One region of the Paenibacillus sp. NPDC056933 genome, then DNA from elsewhere that is predicted to be linked to it. Evidence: riboswitches for the same ligand, from Rfam matches in the RefSeq annotation. Region 1 holds a riboswitch; each other region holds the start of a gene.
What was found. A riboswitch is a leader RNA that binds a small molecule or an ion and turns the genes downstream of it on or off. The one in region 1 is predicted to bind cyclic di-AMP.
Positions count from the first base shown of each region.

Region 2: another riboswitch for cyclic di-AMP. It lies ahead of ACFTRD_RS06460 (C40 family peptidase); the one in region 1 lies ahead of ACFTRD_RS15970 (3D domain-containing protein).
Region 3: another riboswitch for cyclic di-AMP. It lies ahead of ACFTRD_RS03030 (HAD family hydrolase); the one in region 1 lies ahead of ACFTRD_RS15970 (3D domain-containing protein).

Region 1 is NZ_JBHUQN010000002.1:222,807-228,473, reverse strand. Features, by position in the region: gene ACFTRD_RS15985 (M20 family metallopeptidase) at 1-714, opposite strand, end outside; gene ACFTRD_RS15980 (ABC transporter substrate-binding protein/permease) at 894-2,357, shown strand; gene ACFTRD_RS15975 (amino acid ABC transporter ATP-binding protein) at 2,344-3,066, shown strand; cyclic di-AMP (ydaO/yuaA leader) riboswitch at 3,292-3,488, shown strand; gene ACFTRD_RS15970 (3D domain-containing protein) at 3,491-4,153, shown strand; gene ACFTRD_RS15965 (polysaccharide deacetylase family protein) at 4,287-5,075, opposite strand; gene lpdD (prenylated flavin chaperone LpdD) at 5,232-5,576, shown strand.
Region 2 is NZ_JBHUQN010000001.1:1,385,379-1,391,045, forward strand. Features, by position in the region: gene ACFTRD_RS06435 (YkvI family membrane protein) at 1-1,043, opposite strand, end outside; gene ACFTRD_RS06440 (xanthine phosphoribosyltransferase) at 1,249-1,830, shown strand; gene ACFTRD_RS06445 (hypothetical protein) at 1,928-2,257, shown strand; gene ACFTRD_RS06450 (hypothetical protein) at 2,379-2,597, shown strand; gene ACFTRD_RS06455 (carboxymuconolactone decarboxylase family protein) at 2,715-3,044, shown strand; gene ACFTRD_RS06460 (C40 family peptidase) at 3,153-3,617, opposite strand; cyclic di-AMP (ydaO/yuaA leader) riboswitch at 3,623-3,754, opposite strand; gene pelA (pectate lyase) at 4,162-5,121, shown strand; tRNA gene ACFTRD_RS06470 (tRNA-Leu) at 5,388-5,471, shown strand.
Region 3 is NZ_JBHUQN010000001.1:704,400-710,066, forward strand. Features, by position in the region: tRNA gene ACFTRD_RS03020 (tRNA-Leu) at 368-450, shown strand; gene ACFTRD_RS03025 (glutathione peroxidase) at 590-1,066, opposite strand; cyclic di-AMP (ydaO/yuaA leader) riboswitch at 1,434-1,609, shown strand; gene ACFTRD_RS03030 (HAD family hydrolase) at 1,727-2,125, shown strand; gene ACFTRD_RS03035 (HAD family hydrolase) at 2,303-2,992, shown strand; gene ACFTRD_RS03040 (Nramp family divalent metal transporter) at 3,142-4,437, opposite strand; gene ACFTRD_RS03045 (organic hydroperoxide resistance protein) at 4,881-5,300, shown strand; gene ACFTRD_RS03050 (zinc ribbon domain-containing protein) at 5,508-5,667, shown strand, end outside.

The DNA.
Region 1 (5,667 bases):
GAATTGGGCCGATGCGTAGTCCGGAATGATGTTGGCTGCCTGTCCTCCGCTATTGATAACACCATGAATACGAACCGTACTTTTCACGTGTTGGCGGAACGCATTAATTCCATTGAACGTCTGGATTACCGCATCCAGTGCATTGATCCCTTCGTGTGGACTTGCAGCAGCATGTGAAGATTTTCCATGAAACTCAAATTGTACCGCGTCAATCGCCAGAGAACTGCCTGATTTCTCATACGCATAGTATGGGTGAGCCATCAGTGCGATATCACAATCATCGAATAAACCTGCTTCAGCCATTGGCACCTTGGCACCCCGTGTTTCTTCCGCCGGTGTACCGAACACTTTCAATGTTCCGCCTGTTTCATCCAGTATAGATTTAAGACCAACGGCAGCTCCCAGGCTCATCATGCAGATCAGATGATGACCGCAGGCGTGACCGATTTCAGGTAGTGCATCGTACTCACACAGGAGGGCAATGGTTGGACCTGGCTTGGAGGCAGAATACGTACCGATGAAGGCAGTATCCAATCCAAGAACAGGAGCTTCTACTGTGAATCCGTGATAGGCAAGTTCTTCCTTTAACCGAGCAGAAGCGAGATATTCTTCATTCCCGAGTTCAGGATGGGCACCAATGTATGATGAAATCTCCTTAAAACGGGAAGCATATTGATCAATAACCGTTAAAATTTGTGTTTTAGTATGTGTCATGATGGACTCCTTAGCAAAAATGAAAATAATTCAATAATTATATCATAGTTGCAGTTATTTTTCAGAAACAAGCTGTAATCGTTCATGTCGAAATGCATTGCATAATCATGCATTCTACTTTATAATGACTCAGGCATCAACAAGAGAAGCACACAAAGTATTATAAGGGGAGAACAGGGTTGAAATTGATTAGTCGTTACACTATGATGCTGCTGGCTTTTGTGGTTTTGCTAACAACAGTTGCACCTGTTGCATCGGCAACGGGAACCACAGGCAATTCAAGCAGTAAAAAGCTGGTGCTCGGTACAAGTGCCGATTTTGCACCATATGAATTCCATAAAGTCATTGATGGTAAAGACCAAATTGTGGGCTTTGATATTTCCATTGCCAAAGAAATTGCGGCCGATCTTGGAGCAGAACTTGTGATCGAGGATATGGGTTTTGACGGACTGCTGCCTGCATTGCAGAGTGGTCGTGTGGATATGGTCATCTCGGGAATGACACCGACAGATGAGCGCAAGAAAAGTATCGACTTTTCCGATACCTATTATAAATCAAAACAAGTTATCATGATACGTAATAAGGATAAAGACAAATATCCTACGATGGCTGAACTGGAAAATGAAAAAATTGGAGTCCAAAAAGGCTCCATTCAGGAAACGATTGGTCAGGGAATCCCAGGCGCAAAACTGACAGCACTCGATAAAATATCCGATATCGTGCTGCAATTGCAGACCAATCGTGTGAATGCGGCGATCGTCGAAGATACGGTAGCTGCTGGTTATCTGGATGATATTATCGGACTAGCTCCTGCTATTCCGGATGAAGAGCAGGTAGAAGCGGCGATCGGGATTCGCAAGGGTAATACGGAATTGCTGAACGCTGTGAACGGGACGCTCGAACGTCTGAAAAGCGAAAATAAAATTGAGCAAATGGTTAAAGAAGCGAGTCAGTTGAATGCAGACAAGCTGGACAAAAATCAGAACATTTTTGAAGTGTTCTGGCAGTACAAAAGCTTTTATGCGACAGGTGTGGGCTACACCCTTCTACTGTCTGCACTCGGTGTGATATTCGGGGTTATTATCGGTTTGATCATCTGTCTGTTCCGTTTGCATGACGTTGCGATTTTGCGCTGGATCGGTACAGCTTACGTTGAGGTCATTCGCGGTACGCCAATGCTGGTTCAACTGATGATTATCTATTACGGTCTTGCACTGACTCTGGGTATTAATTTCACGCCACTTCAGGCAGGTATCATTACACTTTCCATTAATAGTGGAGCTTATCTTGCGGAGATTTTCCGTGCAGGTATCCAGGGGGTAGATCGTGGTCAACTGGAAGCGGCTCGTTCGCTCGGAATGGGGAGAACTGCTGCAATGCGTTACATCGTGCTCCCACAGGCTTTCAAAGCAGTACTACCGGCAATCGGTAATGAGTTTGTGACCATTATTAAAGAGTCCTCCATTATTTCGGTTATTGGTATGGTCGACATTATGTACCAGGCAAGTGTAGTCAAAAATATTACGTACCAAGGAATGAACCCATTCCTGATTGCAGCAGCCATATACTTTGTGCTGACGTTCATTTTGTCCAAGCTGCTGGGTCGATTGGAAAGGAAGTTGAGTGCAAGTGATAGACGTTAGACAATTACACAAATCATATGGAAATAACGATGTGCTCAAGGGCATTAACGTAACAATAGGCAAAGGTGAGGTTGTCGTGGTCATCGGTCCGTCCGGATCGGGAAAAAGTACATTTTTACGCTGCCTGAACCTGCTGGAGCAGCCGACTTCCGGCGAAATTAATTTTGAAGGTGTGTCAATCACAGATCCCAAACACAACATCAACGCGACTCGTGAAAAAATGGGCATGGTGTTCCAGCACTTCAACCTGTTTCCGCACAAAACGGTGCAGCAGAACATTACAATCGCTCCCATCAAAGTGAAAAAGCAATCCGTTAAGGAAGCTGAACAAATCTCGGCAGAGTTGCTCAAGACGGTCGGCCTGTCCGACAAAAAAGACGCTTATCCGAATCAGCTTTCCGGTGGTCAGAAACAACGGATCGCTATTGCAAGAGCTCTTGCAATGCAGCCGCATGTCATGCTGTTTGACGAGCCAACTTCTGCACTTGATCCTGAAATGGTCGGTGAGGTGCTGGATGTCATGAAGCGTCTTGCTGAAGGTGGTATGACAATGGTTATTGTAACGCATGAGATGGGCTTTGCTCGCGAAGTAGGAGATCGTATCCTGTTTATGGATGGCGGGGTCATTGTAGAAGAAGGAACCCCTGCTGAAGTGTTTGGTGAACCCAAGCATGCCCGTACACGGGACTTCCTTGCCAAAGTGCTCTAATTTAATTCAAACTTGACAAAACAGCCTTGTCGACACACAGTCGTCAAGGCTGTTTTGTCATGTGAACATAAGAATGAATTTACATAGAAAGTAACGTTTCTGTCATCAAAGGAACAACTTCAGTCAGACTGTATGTTGAAAGATTCGCATATTTTCAGCATTTGTGATGAACTGTTTCTCCATTTGGTAACATTTACTACGACTCATGGTTACAAAATTGTGATATATTTGTTCCTGCCGAAACTTCCGGACAGGAAGTGTGGGGGATGTAATGATGCAGAATGTGCAGGGGAAGAAAGATGGCACGCTGCTTGGGGTGAATTAGGGCGTACATATAGCTTTTGATGTAATTAGGACCTATAGGGTGGTCTCCTCCATCCGAATCCGACAACTAACTTCGCAGGCACAATGAGGGAGGAAGACCATGATTAACAAGAAACGTATAGCCAAAACAGCAACAGCTTTGCTGACAGCAGCAATGCTAATTCAGGCGGTTCCGGCTCACGCTGATTCAGTTCATGTGGCCAAAGAGGGGGATACCTTCTACACCTTATCCAAGCAATATGGAGTTGGGTTAAACACACTCATTAAAGCTAACAGTGACATTTCCGCTTACAACATCTACGGCGGTTTGGAAATTACGATTCCAGGCAAAACAAACGCAGTATCTGCAGCAGCGGCTACAAACGCAAAAACAATAACTACAGCCAGCCTTGATGTCAACGCAGGTAACAAGGTAGTCCAAGCCTGGGGAAAAACATTTGACTACAGCAAGTCAGTCGATGTAAAAGCAACCGCATACTCTGCCGACCCTTCAGAAAATGGAGGATGGGGTGCTGTAGATTACTTCGGTAATCCGCTCGAATTGGGCACAATCGCAGTAGACCCGAGTATTATTCCACTGGGTACGAAGGTCCTCGTAACGGGTCATACACATCCAGGACTTCCGAAACAGGCATTTGTTGCTACGGCCCGGGATGTGGGGAGTGCTATTAAAGGTCATAGGATTGATATCTTTATTCCGGGAAGCCAACAGTCTGTGAGTACATTTGGTATTCAGGATGTTGAACTTTACATTTTAAAATAACAACACAAACTAGCTGCACATATCCAGTGCAACTGTACTTTGAACTTACTAATTAGCATAGGGTGTCCTTCTGTCACGGTAATGTGATTGAAGGACACCCTTTTGTTTTATACGAACTCCTCACAAACAGATCCTACTTGCCCTTTGGCAGGCCCAGCATTTCGTCCAAAGTGACCAGCTCGTACCCCCGATTACGCAATTCCTCAATAACTTCAGGCAGCGCCTCGATAGTGCCGTTTAGATTCGAACCCACCCCGCCACCTGCATGCTGCAAAACAATGGAACCGGGTTTAACGGCCGACAGAATGTTTTTCTTTACTTTGTCTTTGCTTAGGCCCTTCCAGTCCAGGGAATCAACGTTCCAGTTCACAATGCTGTAATGTTGTTTGGCTGCCCATTGCAGCTGTTGTTCGTTAATGTCTCCATAAGGTGGTCGGATCATCTTGGGAGTGTAACCCGCCAAATTGCGAATAATGTCTCCGGTATGTAAGATTTGTTTGCGAAATGCATTCATGGACAGCTTGCTGAATTCCGGGTGATTGTAGCTGTGATTACCCACAATATGTCCTTCTTTCACTATGCGTTTCACCAAATCCGGATGTTTCTCCGCGCGACTTCCCACAATGAAAAAAGTAGCCCGTACCTTGTATTTTTTCAAAATATCAAGTACCAGCGGGGTGAACCTAGGATCAGGTACATCATCAAAAGTCAAAGCCACCTGTTTTGTTGATGGACCATTCGTTTTGAATGTATCGGCATATTTCTGCCTAAGCTGTCCAAGTGTCAATTGTTCCTCCTCGGATGAATCCGACTTGGAAACAGGTTTATCTTGTGGGCTTGAGGCAGCCCTTAATTGAGCAGGGGCAAAGCTCCCTCCCAGAAGAATGACCATGATGGATAACATAATGAGGCGTAGACGCATGTTAGTGCCTCCTTTTCCCAAATTGCGTTCTCTTTGGTATGCCCGGGAATGCAGTCATTTATTCGTGATGTGTGAGATGTTTCATTGCTGATTGATGGAATTCGATCCATACTTTCACCATTCATATTTCAGATAGAAAAGGATAGGTGGAGCAAGATGAGCACATACGACTTGAAATCCGTTCGTATACAGGTGATTGAGGCTGGAGAAGACAAAGTATTTCTGGTGACTGGAGGAAAATCACATATTGGAGCGGTAGCGACATTTTATCCGGATGGAGAACGGGTGAGCGGCGCTACGGTGCATATTCCAGGGCATAAAGAACAAGAATTGTGTGAGAGGCTTGCACGTAAAGCGGCCATGCATTTGAAAGTATCTGTGACCGTTATAATGGGAATTCATTTTGATGCAATTACGCGGATGCAGATTGATGAGATTGTGCAGACTGCAGAGAGGCTGCTTGATGAAGAGTTGATTCAATTCGATCAGCTGATTCAATAGTTTCATTGGAGCCAAAATCGTCTTTTATGATTTTTTTTGTTAAAATTGAAACGAGTAGAAGGTTGCCACGTATGTATGACTATATACAAGG
Region 2 (5,667 bases), on a different contig from region 1:
CGTCCGCGAAAGCTCCCCCATCGATCCATTATCAATTTTGCCCCCCAGATCAGTGCCAAACTTCCGAAAATGGGGTAAAGGATAGAGAGCAGGGAACTGAAACCAAACTGGCTGAGCGAATAACATAACAGCATGATGGCCAGTGTGATTATTTTGGGATGTACTTCGACATGCTGTCTGAGTTGGAGGGTCATTCCATAAATGTCGGCTACAAACGTACTGAAGATTTCCATGAAAATCAGAGATACATACACAGATTGCACTACCCATCCAAGCTGAAAGGCAATACTGCCCATTGGAATCTCAAACTGCATGATACCAGGCATCTGTGCCGACATGGCGAAGTGGGCGGCCATCAGCATGAATCCTACCCCTATTCCGCCCAGAACACCGCCCCATTTCAGTACCTTCCGGCTGCGAATCTGATTCCCTACCGGAACGAGTACAGCCTGAGCAAGTGCCAGGTTGAATGAACTATACAACAGGGGAGATAACCAGACCTGGATTGGATGGCTGTCAGTGGTTAACGTAATAAATCGGTCTGCGCCGGGATGATGTATGGTGCTTGTAATCATAAGCAGGGAGAGCAGCAGCATCATCGGTACCACGATGCTGTTCATTTGCAGAATGGCCTGGATACCCCGTCCAAGCAGCAGATATGTACCGACAAGCGTTACAATCAGACCGGTCTGGTAATGCATACCCAGATGTTCTACAAAGACCGAACCGGCTCCAGCCAGCATGACACTGTTTACTCCAATGAGAACCAGGAGGGTAACCCACGTAATCCATTTTCCTGCTTTCTGACCGAACAAATGCTTGTTGAGATCTTCATAAGAACGTGAGCCTGTATCGTGAGCAATCAGCATCATTTTCGTACCTAACCAGACAAATAGCATGGTGGATAAGCCGATGGTCATGGTGGCCCATTTGCCATACTGGGTAAAAAACTGCAATATCTCCTGACCTGTAGCGAAGCCGGCCCCTACGACCGTTCCAATGTATGTAAATGCGATCTGCAGCACCCGAAATGCCTGTTTCATGCGCTTCCCCTCTCAGGCCCCTGAATAGTTTGGACATGCGGGTGCCATGGTACAAGGTATGCTTGACCCATCAAAGTCATGACAATCGATGTGCATCTTTGGGGGCATTTGCATGCTCCAGACAAGGGGATAGTCAATTTCGCTTGAACTGATAGCCAGATATATGATACTTTTACGTCATAGGATAGGCTTGGGAGGTCAAATTATGGAAGTATTGAAACAACGAATTTTACAAGAAGGTGTAGTCATCTCGGATCAGGTGCTTAAGCTGGATGGTCTGCTAAATCATCAGATTGATCCTGAATTGACAATGGAGATGGGGCGTGAGTTTGCTGCTCGTTTCCGAGAAAGTGGTGTAACCCGGGTCCTTACAGTGGAGTCTTCCGGGATTCCGGTCGCCTTTGCTGCTGCGTATGAGCTGGGTGTTCCGCTCGTATTTGCCCGTCGCAAAAAAACACTTTTGGCTGACCCCGACGCCTACTGTGAAAGAGTGCCTTCCTTTACCAAAGGAATCGTAACGGATATCATGGTATCCCGTGAATACATTCATGAGAATGACCGTATTTTGTTCATTGACGATATCATTGCCAATGGAGATGCCGCTCGTGGTGTCATCAAAATTATTGAACGTTCGGGTGCGGAACTGGTTGGATTTGGTGTCGTGGTCGAGAAATGTTTTCAGGCCGGAGCACGTACCATTCGAGAACAGGGCATCCCGGTTGAAGCGTTGGTACGCATTCGTTCACTGAATGACGGTACCGTGCAATTTGATGATAATGAAATGTGACATTTTAAAGGAATAGGGCCTAATTTTTGAACAATGCCTTTGCATGACTGCCGATTTCATTTATAATGGGGTTATGTTAGGGAGAGGAGGCAACACCATGGGGAACCAACCGGCAACAGAACAATTTTTTATTGATAAGCTGGCGGAATCGAAAGTTCATTTTGAACGTGCCCTGGATTGTAAACATACGGAATTCGATGACCTTTATCCCTATATGATTGAACATCCTCAATTTTTCTGGTACAAACGCTACGTTGCCTGGTCAGAATTGCTGACGATTGTAGGCTTGTGCGAAGAGTTGTCCTTCTCTTGGAAAGAACAATTTACACCGCATCAAGTGGAGTACCTTGAAGAACGTGTGATGTCCGCCAAAGTGCTTGATTTTTGGTTCGAGAAGAACGACAGCAAAGAGCACGCGCAGCGGTAACTTTCAGTCGGGACATACTTTCGAATGACATGACAGTCCAATACAGTCACGTGAGACCTAAATGACTTTTCATTTAGGTCTCTTTTTGTAAATAATTTTTTGGAAAGTAGGCGCCGGGAATATGATCAGTGATGCAGAATTGGATGCACTGCGTTTATCGGGTGAAAAAGTAAGAGTGGTACGAGACGAGATTCAGTCGAATGATGTGACGGGCATTGTCGTAGCCTGGGACGGGGAGCAGGTGCTCATTCGCCGTCAGAATCGTCGTGTGGTCAAACTCGACCGGAATTATCGGTATCAATTGTTCAGCGAACCACGCAAGAGTCTGCTCGAAGAATAGGACATGCCTTTTTAGGTTCATTTACCATGGATGATTTGGCATAATTGCACCTCTCGGGAGAGAAGATAGGTACAGTGAGAGCTTGTAACATATCAGCCGAGAGGATGTGCGGTAATCTTGACACTAATGAATGATAAGGTTCATGCCTATAAGGACCAGATTGGAGAATTAAGCGACGTGCTGCCTTCCGTGGTGAAGTCTTATCATGAGTTCACAGGAGAATGCTTTCAGGCAGGAGTGATGGATGCCAAGACCAAACAGCTGATTGCACTGGGCATCGGATTGTTCGCCAACAATGAGGTGTGTACGTTTTACCATGTGGAAGAGGCCCGTGCCAAAGGAGCGACCGACCAGGAGATTATGGAGACGGTTGCTGTAGCTGGAGCCGTAGGCGGCGGTCATGCGCTGTCACAGGGTGCGATGAGAGTCCAGAAGGCCTTGCATTAAAAAAGATGTATTGCAGCCTGATTATAACATCATGCCTGTGCATTTGTAGAAAATCAATGTAGACAAAGAAAAGGCTCCGGTTATTACCGAAGCCTTTTCGTGTTCAACTTATATTTTGCCAAGCATCTTATTATACATAAACTGCCCTGTTACCCGGCGTGCTGTTACAAAACGATCGTGGAAGTAAGGGTTGGATAATTGGGTGATGCTGACACCCTTGCTGCTTGAAGCGTGAGCGAACTGTCCGCCACCGATATATACACCCGTATGTGAAATGCCATTGCCCATCGTATTAAAGAATACCAGATCACCTGTACGCAGATTTGCTTTGGATACCGGAGTTCCGGCCTTAGCTTGTTGCTGGGAAGTGCGTGGTAATTCAATGCTATATTTGTTGAAAATATATCTCATAAATCCAGAGCAATCAAATCCAGCCATTGTCGTGCCGCCCCATTTGTAAGGTATGCCAGTCATGTTGTTAACGACGGTGTTAATACTGCTTGCCTCTGTGCTTGCTGCACCGGATGTAAATAGAACTGCTGCTCCAAAAATGGAGATAATAAGTTTTTTCAAAATCAATGTTCTCCCTTCGATGCCTACGGAGTTAGCTAAGGGTTCGGTAGAAGGTTCCCTATATTTCCTATGTATAAGAATAATTCACCCAAAATGGTTCCCCCGTTTTCAAACATGAAACTCGGCAAATGAATAATTAAGTTTTTGTAACCTTTTGAAACTATATTGCATAAATACGAAAATGTCAAACCGGTTTTAATCACTTCTTAGCACCTCAATGTTAACGGAATTCCAGCTTTCCATGTAGAAAAAACTCGGAAGTGCGTATCTAACCGATGACAAAAAAGTAACAACTGTTTCAAATGGATAGAAATTGGACAATGAATTGCTTTTTCGCAAGGGTTTGGATGACACTAACAGGAATCAAAGTAGTTGTTACATGTTGTTGCGAATATTGACATAATTCATTGTTTTGCATAGAATGGTTTTATCCAATCCACATATTGGATAAAAAGAAAAAGTTTGATCTTATAATCAAATATAAGGAGGGCAGGATCAGGGAAACAGTTTGCATAAAATGAAGCGGGAGAGGTGTTCTAATCTGATGTTTAAATCAAAAGTAAGGTTTGCATCCTTTGTTATGGCTTGTACAATGGTTCTGTCTGTTATTGGAATAGTATATCAGCCAATTGCGAAGGTATCTGCTGCAGACGCCTCGGGAACGACAGCGAGTATTGCTGATATCTTGAAAAATCAGCGTGCTGACGGAGGATGGAAGAAAGATTATAAGGAAACAAGCGGCGAGTGGGCGAAATCCACGATTGATAACAAAGCTACATACTCAGAAATCAGAAGATTAGCAAAGGAATTTAAGAAGACTAATGACCCGCGGTATTCGGCTGTTGCCATCAAAGGAATCAACTTTCTACTAAACATGCAATATTCCAATGGCGGATGGCCGCAAGTATACCAGAGCTCAGGTTATCACAAGCACATCACCTTCAACGATGATGCCATGATTAATGTCATGTACATGCTGGATGAAGTAGGTGCACGCCAAGGTGACTTCTCATTCATCGACAGCACTCTTGCGGATCGCAGTAAAAAATCAGTTGCCAAAGGAGTAGACGCTATTCTGAATACACAGGTTGTCGCTAATGGCAAACTGACTGCATGGGGACAGCAGCATGATTCCAGTTCCCTTAAACCTGCAGGAGCAAGAATTTACGAAGTGCCTTCTCTCAGTGCTGGAGAGAGCAGTACGATTGTGAAGTTTTTGAAAACAAGACCGTCGAACTCAAAAATTACAGCTTCAATCAAAGCGGCAGAAACCTGGTTCAACAAGGTGAAAATCACAGGGTACAAATATGTTAGAGAAAACGGGGATAGCCAAATCGTTGCTGATTCAAGCGCAGCACCAATTTGGGCTCGCTTTTACGAAATTGGAACAGATAAACCGATCTTCGTAGGACGTGATGGGGTTGTGAAATACAAGCTCAGCGAAATCGATAAGGAAAGAAGAGGCGGATATGCCTGGTACGGCAACTGGCCTTCCAAGATATAGTTCTTTCACGCTTTTCATCAATTTCAATCAGAACAATAAAATAAACAATAACAATAATTTGACTCATACTTAATATCCAAACAAAACCAAGGGTAATACAGCGCTTGTTAACTGTGTTGGCCTTGGTTTTTTGTTTTACATGAAATGATGGAAGAATACAGCTTTAAACATAGAATGGGAAAATTATTTTTTTGTTGACACAAATTATTCCACATGATATATTACTTCTTGTCGCCGCGATATAATATCTCGGAGATATGATATACGCGGTCGTGGCGGAATTGGCAGACGCGCACGGTTCAGGTCCGTGTGGGCTTACCCCCGTGGAGGTTCGAGTCCTCTCGACCGCATCATATGTAATACGTAAAAGGTTCCTCGAAGGGCATTGATGCCACTCGAGGAACCTTTTTATTTGTTTACGGATTTTAATAGGTGTTCGTCCTAATGCATCTCATTTCATTCTTTCAACTTGAAAAGAGAAGAAGTTTTCCTTTGTTTATTTATCCAGTAATGCAAAGATGTTCGTTCTACGACGATTTGCCCCTT
Region 3 (5,667 bases), on a different contig from region 1:
CTTTTTAGTTCGCTTTATGTGTGTAAATCCGAATTATATGATATATATATTCACATAATTATCCGCTTTTTGTCAATAGTTTCTTGGTTTTTAAATTTAAAAATCTTATAATGTTAATTTATATAACTTTAAAAGTTATATTCGAAAAAAGTGAATGAGTTGTCTGTTTCTTATAAAAGTAGGGGGGGATCAGCCTAATCGGGTATTAAACGAGATCAAATTTAATCATATGCGGTTCATAGGAGAAAATGACGAGATAATACGATTTATGGAAGGAAAAGCGCAGTTGAAATGATAATATTAAAAATGCTTTACATTTTAACATGAACCGGGTATAATCAATTCTGTTGCCGATTATTTACGACATGCGGTCGTGGTGGAATGGCAGACACGCTATCTTGAGGGGGTAGTGGGCGTATGCCCGTGGAGGTTCGAGTCCTCTCGACCGCATTATAAGATTGATAAAGAAGCTTCCCATACTGGGGAGCTTCTTTTTTTTTGTTTTTCTATAGTAATAGGACAGAGAAAAAATCACCCGTTACCCGGTAGAGGTTCCTCTGTCCACGGGATGCGGGTGATCGTTATCTTGTTATTTGAGCAATTCTTTAATATCTGCTTCAATTTTATCAGGTGTTGTTTTGGGGGCATACCGTTTCAGAACACGTCCATTTTGATCCACAAGGAATTTGGTGAAGTTCCATTTGATAGCTTTGGAGCCAAGTACGCCCGGTGCTTCTTTGGTAAGATGCTGAAATAGAGGATGAGCGCTTGAACCGTTCACATCGATTTTCTCAAACATCGGGAAGCTGACACCGTAGTTCATCTGACAGAACTCGGCAATATCATCGGAAGAACCTTTTTCCTGTGCGAACTGGTTGCTTGGAAAACCGAGCACTTCAAACGGGGAGTCTTTGAATTTGTCCTGAAGTTCTTGCAGCCCTTTAAATTGGGGTGTGAGACCGCATTGACTTGCTGTGTTCACGATAAGCAGTACTTTGTCACGATAGTTGGACATTTCAACTTCCTGACCGCGAAGGGTGTTTACTTTGTAGTCGTAGACTGATATGAGAATCGCCTCCATTTCATATTCTTCTTATCTCCTATTATATTGATTGCAATTAAATATTGCAAAATTTAAATTTCTTTTTTAAGCACAATGTAAGCCTTCCGTGTATGAACTGTGAATGATTAGCTATGTGAATTTCGCTAAAGGGAGAATTAGAGAGCTTTGACGAGATGGGTAGAGAATGGATATGTTGTAAGCGTTATTATTGATGCGAAATGGCAAAAATCCGTCGATTCGGTGATCTGCACAGACTTTACACCGATAGGGCATGGGTGTATGATTCATATCGTAATTCCAATTAAATTAAATTTTACATGAAAAACGAAACAAACGATAATATCGCTCTGATTATGTTCACAAAGGAACGATGTTTTAATCGCTGAGTTTCCATTCATTCATGGGTGGGAAACGGGGGAACCAACAGGATGAACTGTCCAGGACAGTAGGCATCCATGGGGTGAATTTTCCGGTGACAGCCGGAAATAGGGCGACTCTCGCGTCCGAATCCGTCAGCTAACCTCGTAAGCGTTAAAGGGAGAGGCAACAAGCCGTACGCTGGTTCATAGTGTCTTTTTGCTGTGGATTAATGAAGAAGCGTCCGGGAGGCCTTGGTCCCCCACGCTTCTTTTTTGTTGTCTTTTCACGCCAAGGGAGGAACGAATGATGGATAAAGAGATGATCTTAGTGACTGCTCCAAATGAAGCAGGACGTAAATTTATCAAATTGCTGATGTACAAAAAAATGCCGTTTGCCGTTCTGACCAACAGTGCAGGTGAAGAGCGCAGGCTCCGGAGAATCGGTGTGGAGCATGTCATTCGCATGAACACGGCTGCAGCTCAGAAATGGTTTTTGCCGCAAGGGAGTGTCGGCAATGTTTTTATTTTTGAAAATAGCCTAAACCTGACCTGTCGATATTTGCAGATCTGCCGCTCATGGACATCCAAGTCCTTGTGTGTCATTACAGAACAGAGCCATCCGAAAGGGATCTATCGGGGGATGGGAGCTGACCGGATTGTGTACTCTTTAAATGGGGAAGTGGGGTTCCTGCTTAATGGGTAGTGTTTAGTTGTTGTTCCTGTTCCATACCTGTGATTGATCCGGTGTCAGCTGCCTGTTATAATTGAAATCATAAATAAACGGAATCTTGAGGAGACTCATGCATGATGGTGGGTCTTCTTTTTTATGGTTTGGGAAATGGGGATAAGAATTTCCTGTGGCTAACGAGGAGGAATAGGCGTGCCGGAAGTACGTGGGATACAATGGTTGTTCTTTGATGTGGGGGATACGCTCGTGGACGAATGGGAGCCGGTGGATGATATTATCGGTCAGTTCGTGCGTGAGGCTTGTGCGCTTGGTTATCAGGTGGAGATGCAGACGGTGCGGGAAATATTTGCCGCCTCTTACCGAAATTACGAGCAATGGCCGATGAAATTGGCTATTCGAACCCTAATCAGTGATGAGGGGCACCGCGAACAGATCCAGGAGAAGCTGAAGTTCCGCAAAGAGCTTGAGCGCCCCTTCGCGTCAGCCAGCTCTGTTCTCCAGACGTTGTCGCAGCACTATAAGATTGGCATTATTGCCAATCAAAGCCCGGGAACAGAGAGTCGACTGGATAGCTACGGTTTGCGCAAGTATGTCGATGTGCTGGCCTGTTCGGCTGAAGAAGGAGTGTCCAAGCCTGATCCTGGGTTGTATGCTGTGGCGCTAAAACAGGCAGGGTGTAAACCAGAAGAAGCGGTTATGATTGGAGATCGGATTGATAATGATATCATTCCGGCCAAGAAGCTGGGCATGCATACGATCCGAATTTTACAGGGGTATGGCAGATTTCAGCCAGAGCTTGCAGACGAAGATCGTCCCGACTGGACGATTGAATCACTGGAGGAACTACTTCCGTTGTTGGTAACTCAAAAATCAGACAATTAACCTATAGCGTTATATGAAATCTAATCGATATGGATATGGATATGCTTTAGGATCAAGTTGCACCAACACCATACAAAAGGCTGATCGACTCAAGAGATATATTACTTGAGTCGATCAGCCTTTTTGAGTTATGAAAAATATTGCCTTACCTAGAACAACAGAATGGTCTGGATGATCAGATACACATTCAGGATAACGATAACTCCGGCAATGATCCAGGAGATGATTTTGAGCCATAACTTATTGGCAAATGCCCCCATGCTTTTTTTGTCACTCGTAAACATCACCAGCGGGATGACGGCAAAGGGCAGCTGCAGCGACAGTACAACCTGACTCAGAATGAGCAGTTCCTCTGTTCCGTGCTCTCCGGCAATGGCTGTAACGATTACAGCCGGGATGATGGCGATTAGACGTGTGACCAGACGACGAAGCCAGGCCGGAATACGAATGTTCAGGAATCCTTCCATTACAATCTGCCCGGACAGCGTACCAGTGAGTGTTGAGTTCTGGCCTGAAGCCAGCAGCGCTACACCGAACAGGATGCTTGCAATGGTGGTACCCAGCAGAGGTGTCAACAGATGGTAGGCATCTGTAATTTCCGCAACCTGGGTCATGCCTGCGCTATGGAACACGGCAGCTGATACAATCAGGATGGCTGCATTGATGAACAGGGCCAGCGTTAAAGCGATGGTTGAATCCATGGTGGAATACCGAATCGCTTCTTTTTTACCCTGAGGTGTCTGTTCAATCTGACGGGTCTGCACGATGGAAGAATGCAGATACAGGTTATGGGGCATGACGGTTGCACCGATAATTCCGATAGCGATGTAGAGCATGGCTGGATTTTGCAAAATCTCGGCACTGGGTACAAAACCATGCATGACGCCGCCCATATCCGGTTTAGCGAGAAACAGGTCAATACCGAAGCAGAGGGCGATGGTAGCCATCAGCACAATGACGAGGGATTCCAATGCGCGGAAACCTTTATTTTGCAACAGAAGAATGACCAGTACATCAACTGCGGTAATAATAACGCCATATAACATAGGAATGTTAAAGAGCAGCTTAAGCGCGATCGCTGAACCAATGACCTCCGCAAGGTCGGTGGCTGCAATCGCAAGCTCACACAAAATCCATAACATCATGACGACAGGCATACTGAACCGTTCACGACAGGCTTGAGCCAGATCTCTACCCGTAACAATTCCGAGTTTACCAGCGAGTGACTGCAGCACAACTGCCATCAGGTTCGAGATCAAAATAACGGATAATAAGGTATACCCAAACTGTGAACCACCCGCAATATCGGTTGCCCAGTTTCCGGGGTCCATATAACCTACGGCAACCAGGTAACCTGGGCCAACAAAGGCAAGGAATTTCTTCCACCATGCAGCATTCTGAGGCACCTTCATGGAGTTATGGGCTTCCCCTAGAGAAGGGGCCATACCCGCAGCCAATGGCTCATTTGAAGGAGTGTTGAAGAGATTTCTTTTACTCATAATAATCACCCGACTTTGAAGTATTGATATTCTATATGAAGAGGAAACGTTGTGTCTCCTTAGATTAAATTTGAAAATTGAAACCAAAATCAAAAGCGTTAATAAACTGCTTTCGATATGTCCAAACGTTTATGTCGATACATACATTGTACTCCTTCAATTATTTTTGTCTAGTGCAACTTTTGTGTATAAGGACAAAATATGGCGAGGAGTGAATTGTGCCTTAGTATATTACCCAAGCTTGGATAAATTACCTATGATGTCTCAAATGCATGAAAATGATAAAGATGTAAAAGCTGAATAAGGGCTCCAGTACGTTTCAAAATAAGCCAGAAGTTTAAATTGAATAGTAGGCAGCAAAAAAATCGAAGGTGAAGGAGAGATTTTTAATGGAAGCTTTATATACAGCAACAGCGACAGTTAAAGGTGGACGTACAGGTTCAGTGGCTTCTTCGGATGGTGTGCTCAAACATGATTTGAAAATGCCTAAAGAGCTGGGTGGTTCCGGTGGTGAAGGGACAAACCCCGAGCAGCTTTTTGCCGCTGGATATGGCGCATGTTATGAAAGTGCACTTGCCAATGTCGCCCGTAAAGCAGGTGTGAAGCTGGAGAATGTGGTCGTTACAAGTAACGTATCCATCGGCAAAGATCCTGCGGATGACGGTTTCCAACTGTCGGTTCGTCTGGACGTGAGCATGCCTGGCGTGGATCACAGTCAAGCTGAAGATCTGGCGCGCAAGGCACATGATTTCTGTCCGTACTCCAAAGCAACACGCGGTAATATTGATGTGGTACTTAATGTAGTCTAAGCCGTGACTCGATGGAGTAACGGGGAACATATTGAAGCAGAGTATCCTTGGATACCTGATGTTCAAGCACAAGACCCTGCTGGTATTCGGCAGGGTTTTGTATTTTAAAATACAGTTGTGATGCAGGAAATTGCATGTTGAACAGCGTACTATTTTACATAATCTACTCTTGCTTGATGTCATACATTCGAAGAAGGGGGAAGGATAATGAGTATTGAAGAGATGATCGAGCGGCGATTTGTATGTACAAAATGCAGGGGGACGGACTGTAACATTAAGGAAGTATCCATGTCAGGGGCAGGTCTTAGCAAGATGTTTGATATTCAGCACAATCATTATCTCTTCGTCGCCTGTTCTTCCTGTGGGT